DNA from 2 places in the Candidatus Pantoea symbiotica genome. Region 1 is predicted to be linked to the other one. Evidence: predicted binding sites of a transcription regulator. Region 1 holds the regulator's gene; the other holds the start of a gene.
What was found. The regulator PurR, encoded in region 1, represses purine synthesis genes. The targets are predictions, from matches to a motif close to CANGCAAACGTTTGCNTG.
Positions count from the first base shown of each region.

Region 2: a site for PurR is predicted at 1,943-1,960, ahead of purT (formate-dependent phosphoribosylglycinamide formyltransferase). Genes of this name have one in related genera too.

Region 1 is NZ_JBSZHR010000002.1:1,601,363-1,605,575, reverse strand. It holds gene ACXIZX_RS08065 (Grx4 family monothiol glutaredoxin) at 1-282, opposite strand, end outside; gene ACXIZX_RS08060 (C40 family peptidase) at 647-1,438, shown strand; gene cydH (cytochrome bd-I oxidase subunit CydH) at 1,495-1,584, opposite strand; gene purR (HTH-type transcriptional repressor PurR) at 1,858-2,883, shown strand; gene punR (DNA-binding transcriptional activator PunR) at 2,880-3,791, opposite strand; gene punC (purine nucleoside transporter PunC) at 3,902-4,213, shown strand, end outside.
Region 2 is NZ_JBSZHR010000002.1:2,107,686-2,111,898, forward strand. It holds gene ACXIZX_RS10405 (prolyl oligopeptidase family serine peptidase) at 1-1,055, opposite strand, end outside; gene ACXIZX_RS10410 (tellurite resistance TerB family protein) at 1,195-1,836, opposite strand; gene purT (formate-dependent phosphoribosylglycinamide formyltransferase) at 1,998-3,176, shown strand; gene ACXIZX_RS10420 (bifunctional 4-hydroxy-2-oxoglutarate aldolase/2-dehydro-3-deoxy-phosphogluconate aldolase) at 3,217-3,858, opposite strand; gene zwf (glucose-6-phosphate dehydrogenase) at 4,045-4,213, opposite strand, start outside.

The DNA.
Region 1 (4,213 bases):
ACCGCGCTGGAACATCTCAACGATGATGTCGCAGCCGCCGACCAGTTCACCATCGACCCACAGCTGCGGGAAGGTTGGCCAGTTAGCGTATTTTGGCATTTCAGCGCGAATGTCCGGGTTCTGCAGAATGTCCACGTATGCGAAACGCTCGCCACACGCAGAAAGCGCCTGCACGGCTTGCGCCGAGAAACCGCAGCTTGGCAGCTTTGGAGAACCTTTCATGTACAGCAGAATCGGGTTTTCTGCGATCTGACGCTGAATTTTTTCAACAGTACTCATTATTGCCTTCCTTAATCTTCTACTTCGTGTTTGTTTATTGTAGCGATTTCGCTCCCGGACTGAAAACGGGATTTTGCGTTTGCACTGGCTAATCGCCATGTTTGTTAAGTTAACGCATGACAAATAACATTTTCATATCATTAATTGGCATTAATAAATTAATAATTAGCAATAGTTTCGCTGCGTTAACCAGCTGAAATAGCTCATTTTTGCTACAGAATCAATCTGGTAACATATTAATGGAAAAAGGCCTTACCTTTTGGAAAAAAAGTGGATTAGAATTGCCTCGGCGCTGATCGCTTGATCAGATTTCTCTCACTTTAACGCAGTCTGCTTTCATTCAGCCTGCTTAACCTGTAACCGGATTATGCGTCTACTAATAACGCTTTTCATACTGGCTTTCGCCCAACTGTTTTTTAATGTGGCTGCTGCATCTCCGCATGCGCCCGTTAATGCCAGTTCGCTTAAAGCAGAGAAAAAGAGCGCACGTGAAGACGAGCGCCGCAAACGACGCCCGGTGAAAACCACCACCAAAAAATCGCGCCTGACTGCTGTTCAAAAATTCAAACTCAAAAAACAGACCAAAACAGAAACTGCGCTGCATAAAACCACCAGCAAAAAATCCCCGCTGAAACTCTCTGCTAAGAAATACGGTCATCAACGTTTAGCGAAGAAAACACCTGAGATCGCCGTCGATGATGAAGCATTAGCGCTGACCGGCATCAAAATGAGTAAGGCGCACCGCCAGCGTTATCAAAAGGCGCGTGAAACGGCGATGACCAAATTAATGGGCCAACTCGGCAAACCTTATCAGTGGGGCGGCACTTCGCCACACACCGGTTTCGACTGCAGCGGCTTAGTGTGGTACGCCTATAAAGATCTGGTGAAATTCAAATTCCCGCGCACCGCCAATGAGATGTATCACCTGCGCGATGCGGCACCGATTAAGCGTGAAATGCTGGAGAAAGGTGATCTGGTGTTCTTCCGCATCAATAATCGCGGCACTGCCGATCATGTTGGCGTGTATCTCGGCAACGGGAAATTCATTCAGTCGCCGCGTACCGGCAAAGATATTCAGATTAGCGTATTGGGTGAGGATTACTGGCAAAAACACTATGTGGGCGCGCGTCGTATGATGACGCCAAAAACTATTCGCTAGCTGTTGCGCAACAATCATAAAAAAGCCGGATGCTGTTCTCAGCTCCGGCTTTTTTGTTAATGCATGATCGCGGTAAAGCTGAAGGCGATAATCATCAACAGTGCGCCAACAGTGGTCATTAGCGCCAGCTTCAGGTCGGTATTCATTACAACTCCTTAGTCACACAATTATTAGGGTTAAAGCGATTTTCGCACAGCAATGGGCAAAAATCTCGTGTTATCCGCGCCAGCTTGCTAGAATCGCCGCCTTTCGTTGCGCAACAGATTTTGCGCATGCTGTATTTACAGCGTGATGAAGTGATTTCGCCTGCTAAAACACACCATTTCGCCTGCTTTTTGGGCTATAAAAGCATTAGCAGACGCAAACGTTTAACAATATACTTATCAGTAAGTTGCGATAAGCCCAGGAGTACCATTTTCATGGCAACAATTAAAGATGTCGCAAAACGCGCGGGTGTCTCAACCACCACGGTTTCGCATGTCATCAACAAAACGCGTTTCGTTGCGGAAGAGACGCGTAACGCCGTATGGGAAGCGATCAAAGAATTACACTACTCGCCCAGTGCCGTGGCGCGTAGTCTCAAAGTTAATCACACCAAAACCTTAGGTTTGCTGGCGACCTCCAGCGAAGCGCCCTATTTCGCTGAAATTATCGAAGCGGTGGAGAACCGTTGTTTCGAACGCGGCTACACGCTGATTCTCGGCAACGCGCATAACGATCTGCAAAAGCAACGTGCTTACCTGTCAATGATGGCGCAAAAGCGCGTCGATGGCTTGCTGGTGATGTGTTCTGAGTATCCAGACGATTTGCTACAGATGCTGGAAGAGAACCGCAACATTCCCATGGTGGTGATGGATTGGGGTGCATCGCGCGGTGACTTCACCGATACCGTGCAGGACAATGCGTTTCAGGGCGGCTATCTCGCCGGGCGTTATCTGATTGAACGCGGTCATCGCGATATCGGTGCCATTCCCGGCCAGATGGAGCGCAACACCGGCGGCGGCCGTCACGCTGGCTTCCTGCAGGCAATGAACGAAGCGGACATTACGGTGCGTCCTGAATGGGTAGTTCAGGGCGACTTTGAGCCTGAATCGGGCTATCAGGCGATGCAGCAGATTTTAAATCAGAAACAGCGCCCAACGGCGGTGTTCTGCGGCGGCGATATTATGGCGATGGGCGCGATTTGCGCTGCTGATGAGATGGGCTTGCGCGTACCGCAGGATATCTCGGTCATCGGCTACGATAACGTGCGCAACGCGCGCTATTTCACGCCAGCGCTGACCACCGTGCATCAGCCAAAAGCCGAACTGGGTGAAAAAGCGCTGGAAATGCTACTGGATCGCATCACCAGCAAGCGTGAAGATCCGCAAACCATTGAGGTTCAGCCAACGCTGATTGAGCGCCGTTCGGTGGCGTACGGTCCGTTCCGCGACTATCGCCGCTAAGCAGACACTTCGCTGAGCCATTCGTGGTTCAGCGTTTCGGCATCCCCGAGATAAGCCAGTAACCACTCCAGCGCCGGTGACGCGCGCTGTTCTGACCAGCTGACGCAGCACGGACTGTCCGGAAAGGCCTGCGGCAGTGCCAGTTCGACCAGTTTATGGCTATCCAGCAGCGGACGTGCCAGATGGCCCGGCACCATTCCAACGCACAATCCTGCCAGCAAACAATCCATTCCGGTTTCCCATTCTGGTACCACCAGACGTCGCTGATTATCCAGCGTCCATGTCATACGGCGCGGCAACGCACGCGAGGTATCTTCCAGCACCAGCGATGGCCATGCCCGCAATGTTTCATCATCCAGCTCCCTGCTGTTAACCAGTGGATGATCGGGACTCACTACACAACGCCAGTTCAGTGCGCCCATATCCTGAAAGGCAAAACGTCCGCCCACCGGAATCGCCTGGGTTGCGCCAATAGCCACATCAACCCGGCCATCAGCCAATGCATCCCATACGCCGTTGAACACTTCGTAGCTGATAATCAGCTCCATATCGGGAAAATGGCGATAGAAATCCTTCACTAACTGCCGCGTGCGCTGCGGTTTAACAATGCAGTCAACCGCGATACTTAGCTCCCCACGCCAGCCATTTGCCAGTTGCTGACACTGTCGACGGGTTGCCAGCATTTTTTTGATAACAGATCGCCCTTCACGCACAAAATGCTCGCCCGCGGGTGTCATCACCACTTCGCGGTGCTGACGCTCAAACAGCGGCACTGCCAGCCAGGTTTCCAGCTGTCGTACGGTATAGCTGACGGCAGAAGGCACACGATGCAGCTCCTGCGCTGCCGCACTAAAACTCCCAGTGCGCGCCACCGCATCCACCACTTCAAGCGCATATTCTGACCACATAATTTTGCCTTCAAAAAATTTAACAGCACTATGCAAATATTAGCGTTTCACAAAGCGCGTTGCATCCTTTTACACTCCCCGGCGTTCAACCTGCCCAAAAGAGAATCAACATGTTGTCGTCTAAAGCATTTATGCCTTATCTTGCCGTGCTCAGCATGCTCGGCTTTCTTGCCACGGATATGTATTTACCTGCCTTTGGCGATATGCAGCGTGATTTCGCTAGCGCACCTGGCACCATTAGCGCCAGCCTGAGTCTGTTTCTCGGCGGTTTCGCCTGTGCCCAGGTATTTTGGGGGCCGCTGTCAGATCGTTACGGGCGTAAACCAATTTTGCTGGCCGGTTTAGCCATCTTCGCCCTTGGTTGTCTGGGGATGCTTTGGGTGACCGATGTCCGCCTGATGCTGGCGCTGCGTTTTGTGCAG
Region 2 (4,213 bases), 510 kb from region 1:
AAGCTTTCGCCGCTCTCCCAGTTAATCTGCCGTAAGGTGTTCACGCCGTGCTGACGCTCTTCCACCACCAGCCAATGGCGGAACAGCTGGAAATCCTCCAGCACCACGTTGTCACGTGCCGGGATCAGCGATTGCCAGCGCGCTTCCGCCAGCCACGCGCTGCGAAAGAGGCCGAAGTTTTTGCCGTCGCGATTCGAGCGAATGTAGAACTGATGATTGTAGTGATCGATGCTGTATTCATGGTCGCGGCGACGCGGACAAAACGTTTGCGGCTGTGCATCTGGATACTCGGCATCGATCAGCAGAATCTCGCTGGTGTTGGTGCTGTATAGCGCAATCAGAATGAAGTGCTCGGAGGTGGTTTTGTGCACGCTCAGGTGGAAGGAATCATCCTTCTCTTCATACACTAGCTGATCGTCAGATTGCGGATGTCCCAGCTCATGGCGCCACACCTGATACGCCAGCAGCGTTTTCGGATGCTTACGCACGTAGTAGAGCGTGCGGGAATCATTGGCCCAGGCCACGCTGGATGACGCATTGGTCAGCACTTCCGGATACCAGCTGCCGCTCTGTAAATTACGGAAGCGAATGCCGTATTGACGGCGTGACAGGAAGTCTTCCGCTAAGGCCATCACCTGATTGTCCGGCGTAATCGCCAGCGCACCCATAGTGTAAAAATCACTGTGCGCGGCTCGCTGGTTACCATCAAGCAGCAGCTGCCACGGCTCCTCCGCCGGCGCGTCTAGCGGCTGGCGGAAATAGGCGGGATATTCGTTGCCCACTTCATAGCGGCTTTGATAGCGATAGCCGTTTTTCACGTAGGGCACCGAGTGATCCTGCGGCGGAATACGGTCAACAATCTCTTTCAACACTCGTTCCTGCAGCGGATTCTGCGACGCCATCATGGCGCGTCCATAATCATTTTCGGCGTGCAGATGGGCCAGCACTTCTGGATTCTCGCGGTCGTCATCACGTAACCAGTGATAATTATCGATGCGCGTTTCACCGTGCAGATTCATGGCATGGGGAATTTTTTTCGCGTGTGGCTGATTCATTAGGCTCTTCTCCCTGAAGGACAACATTCAGCAAGCGTGGCACTAATCGCGTGCGATGCCAAGCTGCACGCAGCATCACTTTGCACAGGGCAAGCCAGACAGGGAAAACGAAGGCTGCGGATGCAACCTTCGTAATGGATTACGCGGCTTTTTCCGCATCGATATCGCGTTGAATACCGTCGCGCACATCCTGGGGAATTTTCAGCGCATCGCCGAGCGCGGAGAGATAGCTACGCTCCATAAAGTGGTCGACATCAATGGCGGCACAGCTGAGGAAATAGAGCTCCAGCGCCTCTTCTTCGTTTTTAACGTCAGCGGCCAGCCAGTTGGGATCGAGCGGGCGATTCATCGCCTGCTGAATCAGCGCTTCAGCCTGTGCGCCGTAGCCCGCCTGCTGAATGTTTTGCTCAATCGCCGCGCGCTCTTGATCGTCAATGTGACCGTCACTTTTCGCCGCGAACACCAGCGCCGTGACTAATCGCTCTGCGCGTTGATCCATAGGCGTTTGCAGCTGACCAAAGCTCGCATCGTCCTGATGGGTTTCACGTATGCGCTGTTTGTATTTGTTCCACAGCAGCGCGCCCGCCGCCGCGCCGCCGCCCAACAACAAGGCTTTGCCGCCATATTTGGTCAGCAACTTACGCGTGGATTTACTGCCCACCAGCAATCCCGCCAGCCCGCCTAATGCGCCAGGTGCCAGCATGTCACTTAAGCCGCCCGACTTTCCGCCACCGCCCTTCTTCGCCAGCACCGATTGAATTTGCTGTAGCCAATTACTCATCGTTTAACTCCCGTTTAATTTTCCGTTCTCCATGCTGCCGCAGGCTGTGTCAGTTAACGTCAGAGCGGGAAAAGTATGGCAAACCTGATCGTGGCGAAAGCGTGAGTACGCAAACGTTTTCGTTTATACTGCGCGCGCATTTTGACTGCTAAGGTGAAATTATGACGACTCTCGGAACCGCGCTGCGCCCTGCCGCTACGCGTGTCATGCTGTTAGGTTCAGGCGAATTAGGCAAAGAAGTGGCACTCGAGTGCCAGCGTCTGGGTGTGGAAGTGATTGCGGTGGATCGTTACGCCGATGCCCCAGCGATGCACGTGGCGCATCGCAGCTATGTAATCAACATGCTGGACGGCGACGCGCTGGCCGCATTGATTGCCCAGGAAAAGCCGCACTTCGTGGTGCCTGAAATTGAAGCCATCGCCACCGAAAAACTGCTGGAGCTGGAAGCGCAAGGTCAGAAAGTGGTGCCGACTGCACGCGCCGCGCGTCTGACCATGAACCGCGAAGGCATTCGTCGTCTGGCGGCGGAAGAGTTGTCGTTGCCGACCTCGACTTACCAGTTTGCTGACAGCAAAGAGAATTTTATTGCCGCCGCTGAAGCGATTGGATTCCCGTGCATCGTTAAGCCGGTGATGAGCTCATCCGGTAAAGGTCAAAGCTTTATCCGCGAAGCCAGCCAGCTGGACAAAGCCTGGGATTATGCGCAGCAAGGCGGACGTGCCGGTGCGGGCCGCGTGATCGTCGAAGGTGTGGTGAAGTTTGATTTCGAAATTACCCTGCTGACCATTAGCGCGGTGGATGGCATCCACTTCTGCGCGCCGATTGGTCATCGTCAGGAAGATGGCGATTATCGTGAATCATGGCAGCCGCAGCAGATGAGTGAACTGGCGCTGCAACGCGCGCAGGATATCGCCGCTAACGTGGTGAAAGCGCTCGGCGGATACGGCCTGTTTGGCGTGGAGCTGTTCGTCTGTGGTGATGAAGTGGTGTTCAGCGAAGTGTCACCGCGTCCGCACGATACCGGCATGGTAACGCTGATTTCGCAGGATCTGTCTGAGTTCGCGCTGCATGTGCGCGCCTTCCTCGGTCTGCCAATTGGCGGCATTCGTCAATACGGCCCTGCGGCGTCGGCAGTGATTCTGCCTGAGCTGAACAGCCAGAACGTGCAATTCGGGAATATCGAAGCCGCGCTGGGAGCCGGGTTGCAGCTGCGCCTGTTTGGTAAACCGGAAATCGCCGGTCAACGCCGTTTGGGTGTGGCTTTGGCAACCGGTGAAAACACCGATGAAGCTATCGCGCGCGCCGTTGCCAGTGCGGCAGCGGTAAAAGTGGAAGGTTAAGTATAAATGAGAGGTCGCCATGAATGGCGACCCTACCAATTTATGCACGCGCCCCTTCAACCGCTTCACGCGCCAGACGCGTAATACGATCCCAGTCACCACTTTCCAGCGCATCATTCGGTACCAGCCACGAACCGCCAATACACAGCACGCTTTTCAGCGCCAGATAATCACGATAGTTGGCTGGCGAGATGCCGCCGGTTGGGCAGAAACGCACCTGCGGGAACGGACCACCGATCGCTGATAATGCTTTCACGCCACCGTTGGCTTCCGCCGGGAAGAATTTGAATTCACGCAGGCCGTAATCCATACCGGTCATCAGTTCTGAAACCGTGCTGATACCTGGAATCAATGGCACCGGACCTTCAACCGCAGCCTTCAGCAACGATTCTGTCAATCCAGGGCTGATTACAAACTGCGCACCGGCGTCAGTGACTTCTTTGAGTTGCTGGGTGTTGATCACCGTGCCCGCACCAACAATCGCTTCCGGTACTTCTTTAATCATGGCGCGCAGCGCGTCCATCGCCACCGGGGTACGCAGCGTGACTTCCAGCACACGCACACCGCCCGCTACCAGCGCTTTCGCCATCGGCACCGCGTGTTCCAGCTTGTTCACCACGATGACCGGCACGACCGGGCCAGTTTTCAGGATCTGTTCAGCACTTGTTTTCCAGTTCTTCATCACGTTTCCTTAGTTGCATCAGCCCGGCGTTTAACCACGCTGTCAATAATTGGGCTCTACCATACAAGATCGGCTGGAGCGGCGTCCATCGGATATCAAAATTTTTTGAAACTCAGGTTCACTTTTAAGAAAAATGAATTTTGGCCGAAAAAAAGCCCGCGCATTGGCGGGCTCAGCATTAGGTCTTTATTCAAACTCGTTCCAGGAACGGCCATCGCGGGTAATCATCGCGACTGAGGCAACCGGTCCCCACGTTCCCGCCTGATACGGCTTCGGCGCTTCGGCATCGGCATTCCAGGCATCGATGATTGAATCCACCCAGCCCCACGCCGCTTCCACTTCATCACGACGTACA